DNA from 3 places in the Scopulibacillus cellulosilyticus genome. Region 2 is predicted to be linked to each of the others. Evidence: riboswitches for the same ligand, from Rfam matches in the RefSeq annotation. Region 2 holds a riboswitch; each other region holds the start of a gene.
The links. A riboswitch is a leader RNA that binds a small molecule or an ion and turns the genes downstream of it on or off. The one in region 2 is predicted to bind thiamine pyrophosphate.
Positions count from the first base shown of each region.

Region 1 (8,130 bases), on a different contig from region 2:
ATATAAAAAACTTAGGTCTTTTGAATAAGACGATTTATATTAAATTATCCAAGCCTGTTCTTGCCAATCCAGCACCTGGACCTGTACACAAACAGGCTGTCCAAAATTAAAAGGTTCTATTTTTTCAATCAGGGCAAGGGTTTATCGAATATAGTGCCAATTGATTAGTGGTTACAAAAAGGTAACATTATTGGAAAAAGGGTAAAATATGTGTCTTGGATGTTATATAATGAAAAAGCTTTAAAGCAAAAAAACCTTTAAAGCAAAAAAACCTTGTGAAAAATGTAGAATAGTTTTCCTTATATCAAGGAGTGGAAGTATGAAAACGATCAAAGAACTTTGGTCACGGCCGATCACACAATGGTTTGTTAAAACTCTTTATTATCTTGTGATCATTATTGCTCTAGTATGGTTGTATGGCGCGAAAGCCACTCATTCGGCTCCATTTATTTATAATGAATTTTAAAAGGTGATGATGAGAATGAATTTAAATTTAATCGAAAAGATTAACAATTGGGCAAAAGAGACTCCTGAAAAAATAGCATTTGTTTGGAGAGACCAAAAGATGACTTATAGTCAGCTTAAAGAGTCTTCCGATGCACTGGCTTATTGGATTGCTAAAGAATACCCGAACGATGATTCACCTATTTTAGTTCATGGACATATGCAGCCAGAAATGATCATTTGCTTTTTAGCAGCAGTAAAAGCCGGACATTCTTATATACCAGTTGATATCTCTATCCCGGAAGACCGTATTCACCGTATGATCGAAAGTTCCGGGGCAAAGCTTATGATTTCTCAAGAAGCACTGACTATAAACGGTTTGCAAATTCGATCAATTAATCCTTTTGAATTAAATGAAATATTCCAGACTTGTAAAGGGCATATGCCAATGCCGGAACAAGCTGTTCGAGGCGAGGATAACTTTTATATTATTTATACCTCTGGCAGTACAGGCAATCCAAAAGGTGTTCAGATTACCTTAAATTGCTTGGAAAGCTTCGTAAAATGGGCGACAAATGATTTTGGATTACAATCAGGGCAAGTTTTCTTGAACCAAGCGCCGTTTTCGTTTGACCTGTCAGTTATGGATCTCTATCCAAGTCTCGTCACAGGCGGAACGCTTTGGGCCATTGATAAAGAAATGATTGCGAAACCAAAGGAACTGTTTGCATCTTTCGAACAATCAAATATCGAAGTTTGGACTTCTACACCGTCTTTTGCGGAAATGTGCTTAATGGCTCCCGGCTTCTCAAGTGAAATGCTTCCTTCCCTTAATACTTTCTTATTTTGCGGGGAGGTCTTACCAAACAATTTAGCAAGACAGCTGTTAGAAAGATTTCCTGGAGCACAAATTATCAATTCATACGGCCCAACTGAAGCAACAGTTGCCGTTACGAGTGTCATCATTGATAAGGAAATGACCGGAAAATACGATTCTCTTCCGGTCGGCTATTGTAAGAGCGACTGCCAAATTCTGATTATGAAAGAAGACGGCTCATTAGCAGCCGATGGTGAAAAGGGAGAAATCGTTATTGTCGGCCCAAGTGTCAGCAAAGGTTATTTAAGTGCTCCGGAGTTAACGGAAAAAGCATTTATGACTATAAATGGCGAGCGGGCCTATAGAACAAAAGATGCCGGGGTATTGGAAGATGGCATGCTTTTCTGCCACGGCCGGATGGACAACCAAATTAAATTACACGGATATCGTATGGAAATTGAAGAAATTGAACATCATCTTCGTTCAAGTGCTTATGTTAATGCCGCTGTTGTATTGCCGATAAAGAGAAATGATGCATACGACCATCTATTAGCGATCGTCGTTCCAAATGAGCATCAATTTGAAAAGGAATTTCAGTTAACATCGGCGATTAAAAAAGAATTGGCAGCTGAACTGCCAGCCTATATGATTCCGAGAAAATTCGTTTACCAATCTTCCATTCCAATGACTGCTAACGGTAAGGTAGATCGCAAAGCGTTACTGAAAGAGGTAACAATGACCGTATGATTCCTTATGCAACATTTTACTATTTTATCATCTTAGCGATACTGCTCATCCCGTCAATCATTGCAGGACTTAATGGAAAATCACTTAAAACGTATAATTCGGTTGTCGCAATATTTTTTCTCGTGCTCACTTTCTATAATAAGCCGGCACAGGCTATATCGTTAATCATTTTTGTCATTTGGCAAGTTGTATTAATTAAGGGATATTTACCTGTTCGGAAAAAAAATAATCCAACCAGCATGTTCTATTTAACGGTTGCGCTATCCATTTTGCCGCTGGTTATCGTTAAGTTTGCACCGTATTTCAAAAGCTTGAGCATGGTCGGCTTCCTTGGCATATCGTATTTAACTTTTAGGGCCGTTCAAATGATCATTGATATCCGTGATGGGCAGCTGAAGGAAGTTTCTGTATACCGCTTCCTTCGCTTCCTGTTATTTTTCCCGACAATCTCATCCGGACCAATTGATCGTTATCGCCGGTTCGAAAAGGATATCGAACATACGCCGACGTCTGCGGAATATAAGGAACTTCTCTACCGCGGTATAAATCGTATTATTCAAGGGTTCCTTTACAAATTCATTATCGGGTACCTTATTAATCAGCATATCCTAATGTCCGGGTACCTCAAACAAGATACGTTCTTGAGTATTGTCATCTATATGTATGCCTACAGTATGTACCTGTTCTTTGATTTTGCCGGCTACAGTAATTTTGCTATTGGCACAAGTTATTTACTCGGGATTAAGACCCCTGAAAACTTTAATAAGCCGTTTCTTAGCCGTAACATCAAGGATTTCTGGAATCGTTGGCATATGACATTATCTTTTTGGTTTAGAGATTATATTTTTATGCGGTTTGTATTTACGATGACCAAAAAGAAAGTATTTAAAAACCGTTACACAACATCCTATATAGGGATTTTTATAAATTTCTTCGTTATGGGATTGTGGCACGGACCTTTTCCGCACTATATTGTTTATGGCTTGCTTCACACCTTTTATTTTATCTTTTTTGATGTATTTGAGCGGAAAAACAAGAAGCATAAATTTTGGCCGGACAATAAGTTGACGCATGTCTTATCTGTTGTGATTACATTTAACTTTGTATGTTTTAGCCTTCTTATTTTCTCAGGAAGACTATTCACTTAAAAAAGGATGTTCAAAAAAGTCCGGGAAACATTGCAGGCGAATTTCTTCGTTGCGTTGCCACTGCGGTCCTCACGTGCCGGGCAATTCTAAGATGTACCTGTGCTCCTGCGCTGCAGCATATTCACAGAGGCATCTCCGACTTCTCGTCGCAACTCGTAGTGTTTCGAGAAGTATCGCTCGTCGATCCGGTCCTCGTGGACTGCCGCGCCTCGAAATTCCGACGCACAGGACGTGCTAGTACTGGCGTTGTCACATGGACGCGACGTTTTTAGCCAGTGTTGGCCCTGTTTGTCCTCCCTTTTGAACACCATTAAAATATAGAACTTTTCATTGAAAAAGGAGACGTATAACAATGGCTGAATTTAAAGAACAAGTATTAGATATTCTTGAAGATGTTTGTGAAAACGATATTGTTAAGGAAAATCCTGATGTAAAAATATTTGAAGATGGCATTTTGGATTCCTTTGGAACTGTCAATCTTTTAGTCGAAATTGAAGATAAACTAGGCATTCCGGTATCGATTTCCGAATTTGATCGCGAAGAATGGGCGACACCTAACCTTATTATTAATAAGTTGGCTGAAATGAAATGAAAAAACCGAGGTATGGCCCATTAATCTTGGCCATCATCATTTTCCTTGCCTTATTGTTTACGCCGGGCAGTGTACAGCATGCGCTTATAAGCAATAAGAAGGTAAACCAGGCGGCAACGAGCTTGGATCCAAATATGTTTCAAGGTATAGCCCTGCAACAAAAAGCAATGGATGATAAAAAATATCTTCCTATTTATGGGTCATCTGAACTTTTGCGTTTAGATCCTTTCCACCCGTCTAACTATTTTAAAGTCAATCCTGACGGGTTCACCCCATTTCTAGTCGGGCGCGGCGGTATGCAGTCACTCGTTCACTTTTTGAACTTTGCATCCATGTCAAATGACCTTAAAAATAGGAAAATTGTCTTTATCCTATCCCCGCAATGGTTTGCTCAACAGGGGTTGGATAGAAAGCATTTTGATCCAAACTTTTCAAAACTGCAGGCCTATGATTTCGTATTTAACAAAAACATAGACCCTTCATTAAAGAAACGCGCTGCCAGGCGGTTACTGCAATTTAAATTTATTAGAAAAGATAAGAATCTGGCTTATTTATTAAAAGGAATCGGTTATAGTAATCAGACAAATAAATTGAAGCTGTTGGGCGAGAAGGCGTATGGAGAATTTGACTATAGGGTGCTCATGTGGAGAGATACGATAAAATCTTTCTCTGTTCATCCCCATCATCCTAATGTTGATCCAAGCTTAAAAAATCTTTCTTGGAAACAGCTCCGTCATCGCGGCGATTTAATGGGTGAAAAAGACAGTACTTCTAACACTTACGGTATTAACAATCATTATTGGAAGAAAATAAAACCTAAATATAGTCATCTAAAGGGATATAGAAAGCATGAAAGGTATTATCATTCACCTGAGTACGGTGACTTGCAGCTTGTGCTGGACTTATTAAAAGAAAAACATGCAAAAGCAATGTTTATCTCTGTTCCAGAGAATGGCCGCTGGTACGATTATGCCGGGGTCCCTAAGAAGACGCGGCAATACTACTATGCCAGAGTCCGCAAGCAAGTAGAAAAGGCTGGTTTTCCGGTGGCGGATTTCTCAAGCCATGAATATGACAAGTACTTTTTAAAGGATACAATGCATCTCGGCTGGAAGGGCTGGGTTTACGTTGATCAAGCGATCAAAAAATTCTACGACAGTCCTAATGGAAAATTATAAAAACGGTGCCTGCTGGCACCGTTTTTAAACTTATGATGATCATTAAGAAACGTCAAAAGTCATCCATTATTAAAATAAAAACCCGAAAAATATTCATTTGATATAAAAAGTTTGACGAATTTTAAACATAGGTGTACGATACAGAAAAAAAGAAAAGTCACCACTAGGGGAGCTTTAAGCTGAGAGAAGTGATTCGACCCTTTGAACCTGATCTAGTTAACACTAGCGTAGGGAAGTGGCGTGGATTTATATTTATACAGTTTGTATATATTGAAGCCACCCGCTTGCCGGGTGGCTTTTTTTGATGGGAGGATATTTTATGCAACAAAAGATAGAAACGGAAGAACAACTTTCGGATAACTCAGGAATAGTCACAGTTGGTTTGGAAGAAAAATTATCACCGGTTCGAGGATTTTTATATGGTTTGCAGCATGTCTTTGTTTCAAACGTTTGGCTTGATCCTGTGTTTGTGACTGCGATGATCGGGCTGTCGTTTGCCTTAGCCGCAAACATGGTGAATGCCATTTTTATTGCAGCGGGCTTGGTCACGCTTGTACAGGCAACACGGCTTGTACGATTACCTGTTGTTCAAGGTCCGTCGGCCGCTTTTGATTCACTTATGATATCTGCCGGAAAAGCTAACGGATTGGCAGCTGCCGGCGGGGGGATTGTGTTAAGCGGAATCATCATTTTTATATTAGCTATTACGGGCTTGCTTGGGAAATTGAAATCTTTTTTTACAGCAGTCGTATCCGGTTCAGTGATTTTAATTGTCGGCGTTGCACTATCCGGCTTTACACTGTCACTTTATTTAGGAGGGGACCCGGGATCGAAAACTTTTCTTGATGGAAAAACGCTGACAATCTCAGTTGCTACTTCATTAATTGTCCTGTTTTTATCTGTATTTGGGACAGGCATGCTTCGTTCGTATTCTTTTCTCATCGCTCTAGTTGCCGGTGATGTTATCGCATTTTTGCTTGGGGAAGTTAATTTTTCTAAGGTCGCAACAAGCGGTTGGTTTGGATTGCCCCATATACTTCCTTATGGTGCGCTTAAATTTGACTGGGTCTCATTTGGGACATTTTTCTTTGCGTATATTGTGGCAGTATTTGAAGCTATGGGTGTTTATCATGCTGCGGCAGAAATGGTGAACGCCCCGTTAGATAACAAACGGATTCGAAAGGGATTTGCCGGTGAATCGATTGGTTCAATCATTTCAACGCTTATCGGCGGTTTCCCGACGACAGGATTTGGCCAAAATGTCGGTTTGATCCGATTAACGGGCGTCGGCTCACGGCATGCGGTTAAGGCAGCCGGGATTATCTTTCTTGTACTTGGTTTTATTCCTAAGGCGGGAGCGATGCTTGCTGTGACGCCTGACGCTGTTGTTGGCGGGATCTTTTTGCCGGCGGCTGCATCGCTTATTTTTACGGGTATTAATATTCTTGGAAAAATGAAGAAAACTGAAGCGAATTTCATGATTGCAGGCTTGTCGATTTTATTATCCATCGCGCTCCCAAACTATTTTACCAATGTTCATGGTTTCTTAGGGAAATTCCTTAGCAACACGATTTTAGTAGGTGCCGTTACTGCTATTTTGCTGCAATTAGTGTTAGTCAATATTCCTAGCTGGTTGGGGATAAATAAAGAAAGAGGGAAAAATAATGAGGAAAGAATCTAAAGAAATAACCGAACAAATCTTAACTTTTATTGAGGAGTCAAATGAAGAAGAATCACGATTCAATGAGCTGGCTCTAAAACTATTTACCTATCAATTTAAGTTTAATCTTCCTTATAAGAAGTTTTGCCAAAAGCGAAGGAAAACCCCGCTGACAGTAAAAAATTGGAGGGAAATACCGGTTATACCAATTCAAGCGTTTAAAGAGCTTGTGCTGTCTTGCGAACCGGCTGAAGAGGCTGAGGCCGTTTTTATGACAAGCGGAACAACAAATGCTGAAAAACGCGGAAAAAATCATCATCCTTCTTTGCAAGTCTGGGATGCTTCAATGATGACCGGCTTTAAACAGTTTGTCGTCCCTGATGGAAAAAAGAGAGCCATTTTTGTTCTTTCACCGGGAGAAGATTTGAATAAAAACTCATCGTTGTCACGGTATTTAACAATGGCGGTAAAACATTTCGGCAATGAAAACAGCCGGAATTTCTTTAATAAAGACGGGCTGGATATGAATAGTTTGGTAAAGGCACTTAAGGAAAGTGAAGAAAGGAAAGAACCCGTCATGCTAATGGGAGCTTCCTTTGCTTATGTGCATTTTCTTGATTACTGCAAGGAGCATGGCAACCGGTTTAAACTTGCATCCGGCAGCAGGCTGTTTGACACGGGAGGTTTTAAAGGTCAATCCCGTGAGGTAAAAAAAGAAGAGCTCTATTTATCCTTCGAGGAAACATTCGCTATCAGTCAAAAAGATTGCATTAACATGTACGGTATGACCGAATTAAGCTCGCAAATTTACGATCAAAAATTTGTGTTCCGTGACCGGCTGAATACGAAAATGTCCAGCGCTTCCTGGTTAAAGACGCTTGTCCTCCATCCTGAAACGCTTGAACCGTTAAAAGACGGTGAAATTGGAATTCTTGCTCATTATGATCTGGCAAACTGGAATTCTTGTCTCGCAATTTTAACTGAAGATATGGGATATAAAACAGCGGATGGTTTGACTTTGCTTGGCCGGGCTGAAGGGTCCGAAGCCCGGGGATGTTCAATATCTGTTGATCAATTAATGGAGGCTCAGCAACAATGATAGATAAAGAGGGGGCGCAAGTGATAGACGCTTATTTTGTGCCAAAAGGGTTTCAGTTAACATCGTTCACCGAACGGATTTATGAATCAGAATATGAGAACTTAATTTTACGGTTCCCGGTGTTTTCCAGCGGAGATATATCAGAACTCTCTCAAACAATTAAAGCTAATCGGCGAAACTGTCTCCTGAATTTAAAAATAGCAGAAGTTGTTGACATCATAGATAGCGCTGTACAGAAATGGCTGGATCCAAATTATCCTTTTAGGCAATTGGCAGAAAAATGGCTGCCGGTAATCACAGGCTATCATAAAGAAATGATTCGTCTTGAATTAAAACGGTTTATGCGGACATTTCGAAAAAAAGAACTTCTCCGTTTTCTTGACGAAGAATTCGATAACCCCGCAGTGCTTGATGAATTTCGCCCCCGTAAAACAGGTGGTTTTAG
Region 1 is NZ_JBHTCO010000014.1:74,416-82,545, forward strand. It holds gene ACFQRG_RS11660 (serine hydrolase domain-containing protein) at 1-110, shown strand, start outside; gene ACFQRG_RS11665 (teichoic acid D-Ala incorporation-associated protein DltX) at 320-466, shown strand; gene dltA (D-alanine--poly(phosphoribitol) ligase subunit DltA) at 482-2,008, shown strand; gene dltB (D-alanyl-lipoteichoic acid biosynthesis protein DltB) at 2,005-3,156, shown strand; gene dltC (D-alanine--poly(phosphoribitol) ligase subunit DltC) at 3,509-3,748, shown strand; gene dltD (D-alanyl-lipoteichoic acid biosynthesis protein DltD) at 3,745-4,926, shown strand; TPP riboswitch at 5,082-5,177, shown strand; gene ACFQRG_RS11690 (solute carrier family 23 protein) at 5,246-6,607, shown strand; gene ACFQRG_RS11695 (LuxE/PaaK family acyltransferase) at 6,591-7,685, shown strand; gene ACFQRG_RS11700 (acyl-CoA reductase) at 7,682-8,130, shown strand, end outside.
Region 1: linked by a shared signal. The riboswitch ahead of ACFQRG_RS11690 (solute carrier family 23 protein) and the one ahead of thiC (phosphomethylpyrimidine synthase ThiC) in region 2 are both predicted to bind thiamine pyrophosphate.

Region 2 (8,130 bases):
AAGATCTTGACCGGAGCCAGCAGATGATTAACAAAATATTAAGGGATAATTATTAAAAGTCTCTAGTCTTGGTACAAATCCCTTTTTAATATAAATAGCTGATCAACGTTTAAAATGGTGGAAATATTTCATTTATTATAAGGTCTTTTTAAATTTATAAAATATTCAATATTCATATAGGCAAACCGTTAATAAAACGATATAAATAATAGTATAGATGACTATTTTAAAAGGGGTGGGTTGATTGTATCATAAAGCAGATATTATTATTGTCGGGGGAGGGGTAATGGGTTCCAGTGTTGCCTATAATCTTTTAAAAGACGGTTATGAAGGCAAGATTATTCTTTTTGAGAAAGACAGGCTTTATGAATTTTCATCAACTCCCAGAAGCGCCGGCGGTCTTCGCCAGCTATATACAACAGCGATTAATATACAAATCAGCCGCTACAGCCTGCAAGTCTATCAAACCTTTCCTGAAGATATGGCTGTTGATGGTGAGAATGCTGAAATCGATTTTAAAAAGAGAGGCTATTTGTTTCTGGGGACAGAGGGTATGATTGATAGCTTTAAAAAGCAATTAAAGCTGCAAAACGCTTACGGTGTACCTTCTGAATTACTTGATAAAATGGGTCTTCTCGACATTATTCCTGAACTTAATGTTGAAGATTTAGCCGGCGGCCTTTATTGCTCTGAAGATGGCTACCTTGATCCTTATTCTGTGATGCAGGGCTATGTCAAGAAAGCTAAAAGTCTGGGAGCGGAATACATTTATCAAGAAATCGATCACCTGATCATTAATAATAATAAGGTTAATGGCGTGTGTTCAGCGGATGGTACTGAGTATCATGCGCCTGTCGTCATTAACTGTGCAGGCGCTTGGGCATCTTTTTTAAGTGAAAAGGCCGGTCTTCCAATTCCCGTCGTTCCATTAAAAAGGCAAATTTTCCAATTTAATACAGAAACCCCTTTGGAAAATAAATTACCGCTGACAATTGATCCGACAGGCGTTTATTTCCGCCATGAAGGGGAAACATTAATTTGCGGTTTTTCTGAAGATATAGAACCCGGTATTGATTTTACTTGGAAACGATCCTATTTCATCGAAAAGCTATGGCCTGTACTTGCCGAACGTATCAGCAATTTTGAAAGAATAAAATTAGAAAAAGGTTGGGCAGGGTTATACAGCTTTAATACAAAGGATCAAAATGCGATTATAGGAGAGCATCCTCAATGCCAAGGCTATTATTTAGCTTGCGGTTTCAGCGGCCATGGCATGCAGCAGGCGCCTGCTGTCGGTAAGGGGCTGTCAGAACTGATTAGAAAAGGACGGTATGAAACGATTGACTTGAGTCCATTAAGAGTCGAGCGGTTTGCGGAAAACGACTTGGTCATTGAAGGAGCAATTGTTTAAACAGCAATTTATGTAATCGCTGACATCGTTCCCGCCGTATGAAGCTGGATTATGAATTAGGCATATTGAACCATTTTCAATCATAGAAGTATAGGTTATAGTTAGAGCATGGAAAATTAAATATACTTTTAACTAGGGGTGTCCAAAAAGCTTGGGCTGAGAGAGAAGCGCGACGATGTTTCTTGACCCTCGGGACCTGATCTGGTTCATACCAGCGTGGGAAAGTTAATTTTGCGACTATGATAAACTTATAAATTTGAGTTTACTAGCCGGGTCCTGTCAATTGGATCCGGCTTTTTTCATGTTGGATATTACGTTCCGGATCTCGTCCTTAACAAAATCATAACATTTTGAAAAGGAGAGATTTTCAATGGCAAACAGCTCTGTTAATGAAATGAACATTTCGATCATGTCTAATTTTTCCGGCAGTAAAAAAGTATACATAGAAGGGTCAAGGCCAGATCTCAAAGTGCCAATGCGTGAAATTGAGCTAAGTCCTACAACCGGCACTTTTGGCAATGAGGAAAACCCTCCCGTACGCGTCTATGATACAAGCGGACCGTATACCGATCCCGATTATTCTGTAGATATCAGAAAGGGGTTACCGGCTTTACGAAGAAAATGGATATTAGAGCGCGACGATGTTGAAGAATACGAGGGACGTGAAGTCAAACCGGAGGATAATGGCTATAAAAATCGGAATAAACAAACAAGCCGCGAGCATTATCAATCATTAAAGCGAGAGCCATTACGCGCAAAAGAAGGGAAAAATGTAACCCAATTACATTATGCCCGAAAAGGTATCATTACTCCGGAAATGGAGTTCATTGCAATAAGGGAAAATGTCTCAGCTGAATTTGTCCGCGACGAGGTTGCCAGCGGCCGCGCCATTATTCCAGCCAACATTAATCACCCAGAAAGCGAACCGATGATTATTGGACGGAATTTTCATGTAAAGATTAATGCCAATATTGGCAATTCTGCGGTTACTTCATCAATTGAGGAAGAAGTTGAAAAAATGACATGGGCAACTCGATGGGGCGCAGATACCATGATGGACCTTTCCACAGGTAAAGACATTCATACAACAAGGGAATGGATTATTCGTAACTCACCAGTCCCGGTTGGAACAGTCCCTATTTATCAAGCACTTGAAAAAGTAAACGGTGTTGCTGAAGATCTTACTTGGGAAGTGTACCGTGATACATTAATCGAGCAAGCTGAACAAGGCGTCGACTACTTTACTATTCATGCTGGTGTTCTTCTACGCTATGTACCGCTAACTGCAAAACGTGTGACAGGAATCGTTTCCAGGGGCGGATCAATTATGGCGCAATGGTGCCTATATCATCATAAAGAAAGCTTTCTTTATACTCATTTTGAAGAGATTTGTGAGATTATGAAAAAATATGATATAGCTTTCTCGTTAGGTGATGGGTTGCGCCCTGGTTCAATTGCCGATGCTAACGACGAGGCGCAATTTGCAGAACTGGAAACATTAGGCGAGTTAACAAAAATCGCCTGGAAACATGATGTTCAAGTCATGATCGAAGGGCCGGGTCATGTACCTATGCACCTTATTAAAGAAAATGTTGATAAACAAATGGAAATATGCCAAGAAGCGCCGTTTTATACACTTGGGCCGCTGACAACGGATATAGCGCCGGGTTACGATCACATCACATCGGCCATCGGTGCTGCGATGATTGGCTGGTACGGTACAGCGATGCTTTGCTACGTCACTCCGAAGGAACATCTTGGTCTGCCAAATAAAGATGATGTGAGAGAGGGAGTGATTACCTATAAAATAGCTGCTCATGCCGCTGACCTTGCAAAAGGGCATCCAGGAGCAAAAAATCGTGATGATGCCCTGTCTAAAGCACGTTTTGAATTCCGTTGGCGTGATCAGTTCAATTTATCTCTCGATCCTGAAAAAGCATTAGAATACCACGATGAAACATTGCCGGCTGAAGGGGCGAAAACCGCGCACTTTTGCTCAATGTGCGGCCCTAAATTTTGCAGCATGAGAATTTCACAAGATATAAGAGAGTATGCAAAAGAAAAAGGCCTTGATACACAATCAGCAATAGAAACAGGGCTAAAAGAAAAGGCAAAAGAATTTAAAGAAGCAGGAGGTACCTTATATAAGGAAGTGTAATGCTAAGGAGGGTACTTTCTATGAATAATCACGCAGAAATCATTTTAACAAAGATTCAAGGTTTAGAAAAAGAGATTAACAAATTAAAAGGGGAACTAAAATCTGTTCAGCAGCACTGTGAACATCAATTTGAAAATACTGCCCTTTTTAAGACGTGCATTAAATGTAAATATGTAGAACCATTATATTATTAATAAACCTAAAGCCGATGTTTCCATTTATTTGGAACATCGGCTGTTTTTTTAGGTAAATAAAAGGCATTAAAATTTTTAGTCTAAATCAAATAGACGCATCCGGTAAGCGTTCATAGCCGTTTTCCCGAGTTCATTAAGAAAACGATAATTGCCGACGGCCCCGACAATCGCTCCAAAACCGGGTATGATTTGCAATAGTTTAACAAGATCAATATAATCGCGATAATCTTGTTGAAACTCTTGCCAATCAAGTTCTTCAATCGTTGAGTAATGGCTGACTGTTTCCGGCCAATTTTTTAACTTTAAGAAAGCTGCCATTCGTTTTTTATCATTAGAAAAAGCGACCTGGAAAACGTGCAGGACATATAAACGTTCCCGGTAATCTTTAACGTCAAATCCATAAATGCTTGCCACTTCATATAAAAATTTTATTTTCAACGTTAACAGCATTGGAAAATCCGCCAACCCCCACCAAAGGCCGCCTGCACCTGTCCCGGCACCTTCAATAGTTGCTAATCTTTTATAATTAGTTATGATTTGTTTAACTAATTCTTCCCGCTTATATAGAGACATTTCCTTAATCGGTGATTGTTTTGTAGTAATTTCCGATCCAAACATGACAGTCTTTACGACGCCTTTAACACTTTTTGTAATGACATCATGAACCTTCTGGGGAATTTTATCATTAATCTTCTTCTGAACGGAATTCGCTGCCCGGCTGAAGGCTGAAGAGCGTTTCATCATTTTTTTCTGCCAATCAAAGCATTCCTTGCGGGCAAGTTGTTCGTAATCCATGCACAAACATCCTTTAATTGATATGTCTTATTTTATATTATAAATGATCAGCCTTATTATGTTTAGCACACCGCTTAACAATAATAATTTTCAACACTATAAGTATATAAGGCTATAGAGCATTCCCATTTGCTTCTAATACATGTTATAATCAGCTAGATATTACTTTTGGAGGAATCGATACAATTGATTACAGTAAATAATGTGAGTTTAAGATTTGGAGACCGCAAATTATTTGAAGATATTAACATTAAATTTACACCAGGCAATTGTTATGGACTTATCGGGGCTAATGGCGCTGGTAAATCTACTTTTTTAAAAATTTTATCAGGGGAAATGGAATCACAGACCGGAAACGTTTCTATTACACCCGGCGAACGCTTGGCAGTGCTCAAACAAGATCACTTTCAATACGAAGATTATGATGTTTTAAATGTTGTTATTATGGGGCACGCCAGATTATACGAAGTGATGCAGGAGAAGAACGCTATATATATGAAACCTGATTTCTCTGATGAGGACGGCATTAAAGCTGCCGAGCTGGAAGGGGAATTTGCTGAACTTAACGGTTGGGAAGCTGAATCTGAAGCAGCTGTGCTATTGAAAGGACTTGGCATAGAAGAAGGGCTTCATACGAAAAAGATGGCCGAATTAACGGGAGCCGAAAAGGTTAAGGTGCTTTTAGCGCAAGCGTTGTTTGGCAAACCGGATATTTTGCTGCTGGATGAGCCGACAAACCACCTTGATTTAAAAGCTACCCAATGGTTAGAAGAGTTTCTCATTAACTTTGAAAATACGGTTATCGTTGTATCCCACGACCGCCACTTCTTAAATAAAGTTTGTACTAATATCGCTGACTTAGACTTTGGGAAAATTCAAATTTACGTTGGCAACTATGATTTTTGGTATGAATCAAGCCAACTTGCATTAAAAATGGCCCAAGAAGCAAACAAAAAGAAGGAAGAAAAGATCAAAGAACTTCAGAACTTTATTGCCCGATTCAGCGCTAACGCGTCTAAATCGAAACAAGCAACTTCAAGGAAAAAGCTTTTAGAGAAAATTACCCTTGAGGATATCCAGCCATCCTCACGCCGTTATCCTTACGTTCATTTTGCACCGGAGCGTGAGATTGGAAATGATTTATTAATGGTAGAAGGGCTTACAAAAACCATTGATGGCGTTAAAGTTCTTGATAATATAAGCTTTATCATGAATAAAGACGATAAAATTGCTCTTGTTGGTAAGAATGAAATAGCGATCACGACGCTGTTTAAAATTCTAATGGGTGAAATGGCGCCGGACAGCGGTTCATTTAAATGGGGCGTGACAACCTCACAAGCATATTTTCCAAAGGATAACTCAAATTACTTTGAAAACTGTGAGTTAACCCTTGTTGATTGGCTAAGACAATATTCACCTCAAGACCAAACAGAAAGCTTCTTGAGAGGATTCCTCGGAAGAATGCTGTTCTCAGGTGAAGAAGCATTAAAGAAAGCCAATGTTCTGTCAGGAGGGGAGAAGGTACGCTGTATGTTATCGAAAATGATGCTCAGCGGATCGAATGTTCTCCTATTGGATGATCCGACAAACCACCTTGATCTGGAGTCAATCACAGCATTGAACAACGGTCTGATTAACTTTAAAGGATCAATGTTATTCGCATCACACGACCATCAATTTGTTCAATCGATCGCAAACCGTATTATTGAGATTACGCCAAATGGATTAGTTGACAAAGAAATGACGTATGATGAGTATTTAGAAAATGAGGAACTGCAGAAGAAAGTTGAAGCGATGTACGTCCAATAAAATAAACATAAAAGCCACTCTTAGAGTGGCTTTTATGTTTATAATGCCTAATCGTTAATTAAAAGTAATTATATTTCGAAATACTCTGTATATAAATTGTCGAAATTTAAAATGTTTATGTTATAATAAAATAACAGCTGCTAAGCAGGGTGGGTGGCAGCGCCCTCTGTAACACGTTTCTCGTCTGTGCAATGTCACAACGGGGAAGGGGGTGTTGCCAATAATGACGACGTATCAAACTTTGGTCTTAATGATCAGCTTTGAAACGTTAGTCGTCATGATACTTTCAGAAAGAAAAAAGTAACCCTCCCTGCATCGGCAAAGTAGGAGAAGGGCTACCTTTTTCCAAACCGCTACCGCACTTCTTGCGGAGTAGCTGTAACTGAACGTTGGTGACCGCCAGCGTTCTTTTTATTATTTATCTTTTTATTTATTATATACAACATGAGCTTTAAAAACAAGAAGTTTACAATTTTACACCCTTGACTTCACTTGAAACCATAAACCTTTGGTCATAAACAAACCTATACTTTCAATATTGTTATCAATTATCAATTAATAGAAAAGGTGGAATAATTAATGCCAATATATAATAAACTAGTTCGTGACAAAATACCTAAGATAATTCAAGAAAATGGAGAAACTTGCAAGATTATTAAACTCGATCCTTCAACATATTTCCAAAAGTTAAAAGTAAAATTAAAAGAGGAATTGAACGAGTATTTACAAGCGGAAAATGATGAAGATTCAGTTAAAGAGCTTGCTGATATTTTAGAAATAATATATTCTCTATCGGTTATCCATGGGAAAGGATTTGAGGAGATAGAAGCAGCGAGACAAAAGAAATTGATTGAACGTGGTGGATTTAAAGAAAAAATATTCTTGATTGAAATCAGTAAGGTTTAAATTTAATTTTGAATACGGAGAATAAATTATCGTATTTCTTTCGATTTATTCTGCAGTCGTTTGCTGCCATCTAACAGAATTTAATCTTTTGTTACTTGTCACTAACTAATATTGTAATAATTTTATGTAAACTAAAAAAATAAATGAGTCGATGTCCTAATTAATACGGTTTTTAAAATTTTAAAAAGCAAGATATATTTGATGGAGAACAACGAATGTATTTAACAACTGAAAGATTGTTAATACGAAATTTTGAAATTAATGACTGTAAAGCTGTTCATGAGCATACATCAAATAAAAATGTAATACACCAGAAAGTATTGCCGTTTTGTTGAGTAGTGCAGAAAATCAAAATAAGGGGGGAGATGCATGTATGCCGTTTTAACGGTGCTAATAATATTAGTTGGGGTTATTGCATTATTTAGTACGCTTTTAGTCGGCAAGGAAGTTAACACGACAATTAAAAAACTTGAAGAAACTGTTTCACAGGAAGAACATGACAAACTTTTAAAAGAACATTATTTTAAAAGCAAGCGTGTGAATATATTGGTTTTAATATTTATTTATGCAGCGACATTTTTATTAGCCATAATTGCAATGGTAATTTATATTGTCAATAGATAGACAATATATAAACAAAAAATTTTTGACTCTTTGACTCATGGTGTATATATGTAAGTATATATAAAAATAAAAAAAGTGGTTATTGATGAGAGATATATATAAGAAATATAAGAAGATATTTGATAGAATAATTAACTTTTTTATTTTTTATATTGGTTCCTATAATATATATTATGTAAACTAAAATAAAAATTATAAAAAGCGGCTCAAATGTAACCGCTGCTTTTTATATA
Region 2 is NZ_JBHTCO010000005.1:267,579-275,708, reverse strand. It holds gene ACFQRG_RS07860 (Replication termination protein) at 1-56, shown strand, start outside; gene ACFQRG_RS07855 (NAD(P)/FAD-dependent oxidoreductase) at 245-1,411, shown strand; TPP riboswitch at 1,536-1,651, shown strand; gene thiC (phosphomethylpyrimidine synthase ThiC) at 1,782-3,569, shown strand; gene ACFQRG_RS07845 (serine protease) at 3,590-3,763, shown strand; gene ACFQRG_RS07840 (EcsC family protein) at 3,839-4,558, opposite strand; gene ACFQRG_RS07835 (ABC-F family ATP-binding cassette domain-containing protein) at 4,745-6,367, shown strand; gene ACFQRG_RS07830 (phosphoribosyl-ATP pyrophosphohydrolase) at 6,947-7,273, shown strand; gene ACFQRG_RS07825 (hypothetical protein) at 7,643-7,897, shown strand; gene ACFQRG_RS07820 (PadR family transcriptional regulator) at 8,124-8,130, opposite strand, start outside.

Region 3 (8,130 bases), on a different contig from region 2:
TAGAAAATATAAACAAAGAGAAGCTTAAATCTTTTTTAAACATCGAGAATTCTGAGAGTGACGAATTGGAGTCAAGCAACAACGAAAATGAAAAGGGGATGCGGGTATCCACAAAGAAAGCCGTCCAGGCCGCTATTGCCTGTGAGCTTGCAACAATATTTGGCTATCTTTTGTCGCCTGCTCACCAGTTCTGGGCATTACTTTCTGCGTTTGTCGTTCTTCTTGGAACCGAATCGGTAGGGAGAACGTTTGTCAAAGCCTTTCATAGATTTATTGGTACGCTGATTGGAGCGGTTTGCGGATTCTTTTTCGCTCATCTTGTAGACGGGCGTACGGATTTGGAACTCTTACTCTTGTTCATTTGTATTTTTATGGCTTTTTATCTCCTTGATATTTCATATGCACTGATGACTTTTTGGATGACAATGGTCTTAGCAATCATGTATAATCTTTTGCTCGGCGGCGTTAATGAACAATTATTAACCGCACGTGTTATTGATACACTTGTGGGAGTCGGCATCGGATTGCTCGTTTCCGTTCTTGTCCTTCCTATAAAAACTCGGGATAAAGTCTCCGATAGAACCGTAGACTTCCTGAACGGCTTAAAACTATACCTTAATGGTTTTATTAACAAATTAATAGATAGTGATCAATCCGCTTACCTTGCGGATATGGCATTGGAATTGGACGAGAAACTTCAGCAAATCAGGGATGAAGCAAAACCGCTTCATAACACACCCGGTGCGTTAGGGAGATCCGGCATCGAACGAAGGCTGACCGTTCTAACCGCCTTGAATTATTATGCAAAACATCTCACAGCTTCTACAAACACAGAAGGAAAGATCAGAATCAATCCCTTTTTACAAAGGACGCTAATACAGGTTAATCAACGGTTACAAGATAACCTTGATACTTTAAATAAGCTGATGATAGGAAAAACATTTAAAGCAAGAGTATGGAAGCTTGAAAAAGAAAGAGAACAAATTGAACGTTTTCCTGAACAATCATTTCGTGGAAACAGCAATCAAGACCAATTAGTTTATGACTTATATTACATTTGGCGTATCAATTCTTCCATCGTCTCCTTAGCCAAAGATTTTGGCGCTGAAGTCATAACGACAATTCCATCTTCCTGCGATAGAAGCCCTGAACGGTAATGCCGTCCAGGGCTTCTATTTTTAATTCATTTTTTTAACATACCGCCTGTCATATTGGCCATTCATGCTGCTCATAGACCATATTCCAAAACATATACTCATAACGGGATGTCGTTTGAAAATGTTTCTCTAAAACTTGAAGTTCAAATTCCGGCTTTCCATTCGTCTGTTTATCAAGACATTCAATCAGCCATTGACAAAGCTCCCCGAAGTCATCTGATGCATACATTTCAATCCACTTTGCGTAAGGGTTCTTGGACAATGACTCTCCATTATAGGCATACAGTTCCTTTCCGATTTCCCAATAGCTCCACATGCACGGAAGAAGACAAGAGACAAGTTCAGAAAGTGAACCGTTTTGGGCAACATGGAGCATATAGCGTGTATATGCTAAGTTGATAGGCGTTGGTTCGGTTCGCTCCAATTCCTCTCTTGTAATTCCAAATTCCGATGCATATTGCCTATGTAAATCCATCTCAGTGTTGAATGTTTCGTGCAGAAGTCTGGCAAACCACCCCATTGTTTCAATATCTCTTGCTTTTATAGAACCTATTGCAAACAGCTTGGCATAGTCGATTAAATACACATAATCTTGTTTCATATAATAGGCAAACGTTTCTTGAGGTAATGTTCCATTTCCGATCCCTTGGACAAAAGGATGATCATGGATTTTCGCCCAAATAGGTTCGATATTTTTAGATAACCGTTCTGTAAATGACATCATTCTCTCTCCTTTCGTGTGTTGCACCAATCAGCAATAAAACACGCCATTGTTTTTGTAAAATCCAGCAATTCATGAATACTCACTTTTTCATCTACTGAATGGGCATCTTCTAATTGCCCCGGCCCATATGTAACGGCAGGAATACCGGCTCTTCCAAGCCACCCGGAATCGTTGACAGATGTTGACATACCTATAACAGCTTCTTCATTTGTTACTTTCTTGTGATGATTGCTTAAACGAACAACTGCTGGGTGATCCGGGTTAATTTCCAACGAAGGAAAAATCTCTCCGCGGTCTTCGATCATTGATTTGCCGCCCCAACGAAATTCCGGTGGATTCTCTTTTAGCCATGGGTCTGCCAATGCTGTATTGTATAAATGATCCTCAATTTCTTTTATCACCTCTTCATACGTTTCATCAGGATAAAAATGAACGGTAATCCACAACTTACACTCATCTGCAATAAAGGCCGCATGTCTCCCTCCTTCGATGACAGCCGGATTAATCGTATTGATCCCCGGCGGAAACCCTGGATAACTTTTTGTAATCGACCAATGGCGTTCCAGTTCTTGTAAACCCTGAATGACTTTCATCATTTTTTCTATGGCACTGGCTCCTTTAATCCCGCCGCCGGCATGAATCATTTTAGACCTGAGGCCATCGTGGAACGTTTGTTTACTTTTTACAGTTATCCACCCGGTAATGACACCGCCTTGTCCTTGGATATTTAAGTGACTTGTGTCCATGACAATCGCAAAGTCCCCCGTATAACCTTTTTCAGTGCAAGACAAAGTGCCCGCTTCACCAACCTCTTCGCCGATGACGGATTGAAATTGCAAGTCTCCTTTTAGCTCTATACCAAGTTCCGTTAAAAGCTTAATCGAAAACAAAGCGCAAGCAAGTCCTCCCTTCATATCCGCTGCACCCCGTCCGTATACATATTTATTTTCTTTTCTTAATTGAAAGGGTGAACTTGTCCAATTTGAATCATCTCCGACCTCGGCTACATCTATATGGCCATTAAGAATTAGACTATTATAACGGTCTGAATCTGTTCCTTTTCTAATACCAACAACATTTGGATCACCGGGGAACACATCCCATTTTTCTGTTTTGAAATTTAGGTGTTCCAAGTAATTTTGGATAAATAATTGAGCTTCTGTTGTATTTCTTGCCGGCGGACTAACCGTTGGAAAACGGACTAATTCCTCTAACAATTGTAATAATTCATCTTGAGTTTCCTCTAATTTTATTTCAATTTGTTCTGTTAATGTTGTCATAATAATATCCCCTCCTGACAAAGTTTATGAGAACGAGGACTTGCGGCCGCGCACATATCTGTTAAAGTAAACTTGCCAATTTATAACGCAAAAAACCACTCTTTTTAGCATAAAGAGTGGTTTAAATACATTGATCAAGCCTAAATGGCAAGCTTCCACTTCCCTACGCAGGTATTATCCAGGTCAGGTTCGAAGGGTCTCAAACTTAAGTTTGATCTCAGCCTGTTGGCTCCCCTAGTGTTTAAATACTTATCCAGTTATTATAATATTAACATAAATTCATAGATTCTAAAGATCAATTTTTTAGGGCAGTCATTGGATATTCCTTAAAGTCATTACAATTATCCCCGTATTTAACGCCTAAGGAGTCATTTCATTATTTATAGGGCCCTAATACTTTCACTGCCTCTTTAGCCAACGAGGTATCAACGGCTTTGTTAACATTTACGTTTCCGTCAATGCCTCCGCGTGATTTATACCATTTATATTGATCTTTAATATTATTAACAAACATTTTACCATTCGGGTCTAGGCCTATCACGCTGACTTTGTTCCATATTTTTGGATCTTTAAGTGATGTATTCTTCGTCATGATGTCTATGATTTCTTTTTTATTTCCTTTTCCCTTAACGAATGCATCATTATAATCCCTGACGCCTTTTAAGTAAGCTACCATAAACCTTAGTGCAACAGCATGCTCATCATCAACAAACTTCGGCGATCCAAGTACCATGGCAATTTGAGCTTTTGGTGCATAATCTGTTGTGTCCCCGAAACGATAATGGATACCTTCCGCTTCGCCTTGTGTAATCATTGGTTCGATTTGCAAAGCAGCATCAATTGTACCGTTACTGATTGCCGATACCATATTGCCGAAATCAGGCATTAGAACAAAATGAACATCTTTTCTTGAAAGTCCCGCATGCTTCAACATTTTTGAAAAAATATAATCATCGACCCCATTTTTTGTAGAAACAGCAATTTTTTTGCCTTTAAAATCTTTATACGATTTTATTTTGTTTTTCATCTTTTTACTTACCACGAAGGAAAAGTAGGATTGGCCTTTCAAATTATGTCCTTTGTCGGCAATCATTTTGACATCTATTCCCTGTGCCATCGAATTAAAGAAGGATGCGGAAGAAATACCGCCTGCAATATCAACTTTACCGGAAGCGAGCGCCGGCAGCATATCATCACTGTTAGAGAACTTAGCAAATTTGATTTTAATATTGTAATCTTTGAAATATCCTTTAGCATTAGCAATATAAAATCCCGCAGCAGATGCGGAATCATCCTCCGCAATGACCACGGTGGTCGGCTTCTTTAATGGTTTTAAATTGCCATCCACCGGTTTAGCCTTAGTATCCACAACATTAGATTGTTTTTCTTTTGACGAATCTCCCCCCTGGCAGCCACTTATAATCAAAACAAACAACGGAATCACTAATAAAGCGGCAAGGAATTTCTTCCACACCTTACATGCCTCCTCTAGATGATGTTCAAAAAGTCCCGGAAACATGGGGCAAATACTAAGATGTCTCTGTGCTCCTGCGCGAGGATTAACGATGAAGCTATTCATAGCTCGTCGCAGTGTTCAAAGATGAATATTCTAGTAGACCGTGCTCTGCGCGAGGATTATCGATGAAGCTATTCATAGCTCGTCGCAGTATTCAAAGATGAATATTCTAGTAGACCGTGCTCCTGCGCGAGGATTATCGATGAAGCTATTCATAGCTCGTCGCAGTGTTCAAAGATGAATATTCTAGTAGACCGTGCTCCTGCGCCGCAGATTATTCACAGAGGTATCGCCAACTTCTCGTCGCAACTCGTAGTATTTCGAGAAGCTTTGCTCGTTCCCCCTTTTTGAACTCACATTTATAAAGTTAAGATTGGCGTGCTTTTTCCACTGCGGTTTGCAAATGCTCCCAAATATCAACGAACTCTTTCGACATCTCTGGATTAGAACGGATCGTTTCTACTTTTCTCGGTCTCGGTACGTCAATCATTTTCTCGCGAATAATCTGCCCGGGCTGTGTACTCATTAATAAAATACGGTCGCTCAACAGCAATGCTTCATCAATACTATGTGTAATAAACAAGACTGTTTTCTTTGTTTCTGACCAAATATTAAGTAATTCCTCTTGTAAAATAAATTTGTTTTGCTCATCAAGAGCCGCAAACGGTTCATCCATTAACAGGATTTCCGGATCATTGGCAAATGCCCGGGCAATACTGACCCTTTGTTTCATTCCACCGGATATTTCAGAAGGATAAAGCTTTCTGAAGTCCTTGAGTCCGACTTTTTCAAGATAATAGTCTGTTTGCTGTTTGATCTTGCTTTTTGGCAGATGACGCATTTTTAATCCAAAAGCCACATTGTCTTCGACGGTCAGCCAGGGAATAACGCCTTTTTCTTGAAAAATCATTGATTGCAGCGGCCGGTCTTGGCTTGAGCGCGTAATTTTAAAATCCCCTGTACTCGGTTTCTCAAGTCCCGCCAAAATCCTTAATAGTGTTGTTTTTCCGCAGCCGCTTGGTCCGAGCAAACAAACAAATTCTCCATCATTAATGCTTAAATTTATGTCTTTTATTGCAGTAACAGCCGTTTGCTTTTTAAAGAAAATCTTTGTTAAATGATTGATTTGAATTTTCGGCGTTACGGACATACTCCCCCTCCTTTACAAAAAACTACTTTTTCCATGGAATAAGCACCTTTTGCAGCATTCGCAATAACAGAGAGAAGAAATAGCCAAAGAAAGAAATAAGGATTAAACCCACATACATTTGTTGCAGTAAGAAAGCTTTATACGATGTCCAGATAAGATAGCCGATCCCGGAATGCGCACCCATCATTTCCGCTGCAACAATGGTTAATAATGCGATTGCCTGCCCCATTTGAATACCCTCTAACATCACAGGAAGAGCACCGGGTAAAGCAATCTTAAAGAAAAAGTCTTTTGATTTTGCCCCGTAGTTTTTAGCGACATCTAAATAAATTTGATCAATATTGGCGACACCGGCAGCGGTATTAATAACAACAGGGAAGAACACGCTTCCTGCAATTGTAATCATTTTTGAAAAGTCACTAATACCAAAGATAATTAAAATTATCGGCATCAAAGCAAGTGTAGGAATTGGCATAAGCGCCATGACTAACGGTTGAAAAAAATACCTGAATGGCCGGTACATTCCCATTAACAGTCCCAGTAAAATCGCCGGAATCACACCTAACAGAAAGCCGCCTATAATCCTATATAAACTGATGCCCAAATTATCGAATAAATCACCGCTGGCTGCCATTTTAAAAAAGGTACCGATGATTTCAGTAGGCGGAGGAAAAAAACGTGCATCAATGATATGTGTCCGTGATAAAACTTCCCATAAAATAAGCAAACAAACTGGAGATGCTACCGTGAGCAAATGTTTCACCTTTTGCCTGCGCCGGCCTTTCTTCCACATTTGTTTTTCCACGGCAATTGAGTTTTCCATATAAACCTCTTCCATTTTGGTTGCCATCGTTGCTCACCTCTAGTAACCACATCATATGCACATTCGCCCAGTGCGTGACAAAAGACGCATATAAAATTTATTTTGTGTCAATTTCATAGCAAGCCGTTTTGAGACATACGAAACAGTCTTTTGTCAATATTTTTGTGGATAAGTGGATAACCTCTAAAAAATTCGATGGACAGTGAAATGAATTTGTGAGTAATAATTGGGGATAAAAATTAAAAATCCTGTGGATATTGTGGGTAAATATGTGGAATACCCCTAGATTAGCCTATATATTTGTGGATAAACCTGTGGAAACTGTGTATAATCTGAAAATAAAAACATCAATTTTTTTTAGCGATTTAGTAATGAGGAACTATTTTAAAAAAACCCTTCGCAATTCACTGCGAAGGATTCTTCACACTATGATTACCAAGATATTCCCATAAATAGATAGCGGCATAACTATTAAATGGCGACCAGCTCTTCGCCTTATTTTCTATAAAATCTAAAGTAGGCTTTTGTTCCAATTGATAAAACTTTTTAATACCGTTTTGAATGCCAATATCTCCAGCAGGCATTAAGTCCTCTCTTCCCATGCCGAATAATAAAACATTTTGCGCTGTCCAGGGGCCAATTCCTCTTATTTTGACCAATCTTTTAATGACTTCACCATTGTTCAATTGTTTAAGCTCATCTAAGGATAAGGACTTTTCAGCTATCAGCCGGGATGTATCTACAAGATATTCTGCTTTTCTGCGGCTAAATTGCAGTTCTTGTAATGACTCATAAGGAATGTCAGCAACTGTTTCCGGACGGGGATAAAACCAGACATCATCAATAGAAAAACCAAATTGCTTCACAAACCGCTCCGTTAATTGATAAGAGAAAACTAAATTTAACTGTTGATGAATAATACATTTGACAAGCGACTGATAAATACTAAAGTCTTTGATCAATGGCATGCCTTTAAATTCTAAAAATAAAGGGGCCAGGTCTGTTTTAGAAAAATGATCGGTAATATCATGTAAGGATCTATCCCATTTAAATATACCTGTCATTTGCTCAATTACTGTTTCATCTTGACTTTGGGCCGATACTTTAAAGGCAGGCTGTTCAGTTGTTCCTATAGCTTGTACGGTTGCAACTTGCGGTTCTCCTTCAATCCATAACGGTATTTTAATTAAACGTTTGTTTAATTCAATATGGATTAATGGGTCAAAGGCTAAACGCCTTAATGCCCTGTCAAAATCATATGGTCCTTCAATATTGATGATTTTTTCCACATGAGGTCGCCTCCTTTATTTCAATGCTTCAATCTAACTTTTTTAGAATATTCGGCACATGCCTCAACCCACCGTTTCGGCATATTCGGGTTTGAAGCGAAGTGAAGATGTGTATATCCCGCAACAACATTCGGAAAATAGCAGCCTTCTTCTTTTACGCCTCCTATGCCTTTAATCTCGTAGACATGCTG
Region 3 is NZ_JBHTCO010000017.1:52,251-60,380, reverse strand. It holds gene ACFQRG_RS13355 (FUSC family protein) at 1-1,157, shown strand, start outside; gene tenA (thiaminase II) at 1,207-1,881, opposite strand; gene ACFQRG_RS13345 (acetylornithine deacetylase) at 1,878-3,161, opposite strand; TPP riboswitch at 3,305-3,407, opposite strand; gene ACFQRG_RS13340 (ABC transporter substrate-binding protein) at 3,538-4,680, opposite strand; gene ACFQRG_RS13335 (ABC transporter ATP-binding protein) at 5,045-5,827, opposite strand; gene ACFQRG_RS13330 (ABC transporter permease) at 5,850-6,677, opposite strand; gene ACFQRG_RS13325 (DNA-3-methyladenine glycosylase family protein) at 7,055-7,939, opposite strand; gene ACFQRG_RS13320 (cobyrinate a,c-diamide synthase) at 7,960-8,130, opposite strand, start outside.
Region 3: linked by a shared signal. The riboswitch ahead of ACFQRG_RS13345 (acetylornithine deacetylase) and the one ahead of thiC (phosphomethylpyrimidine synthase ThiC) in region 2 are both predicted to bind thiamine pyrophosphate.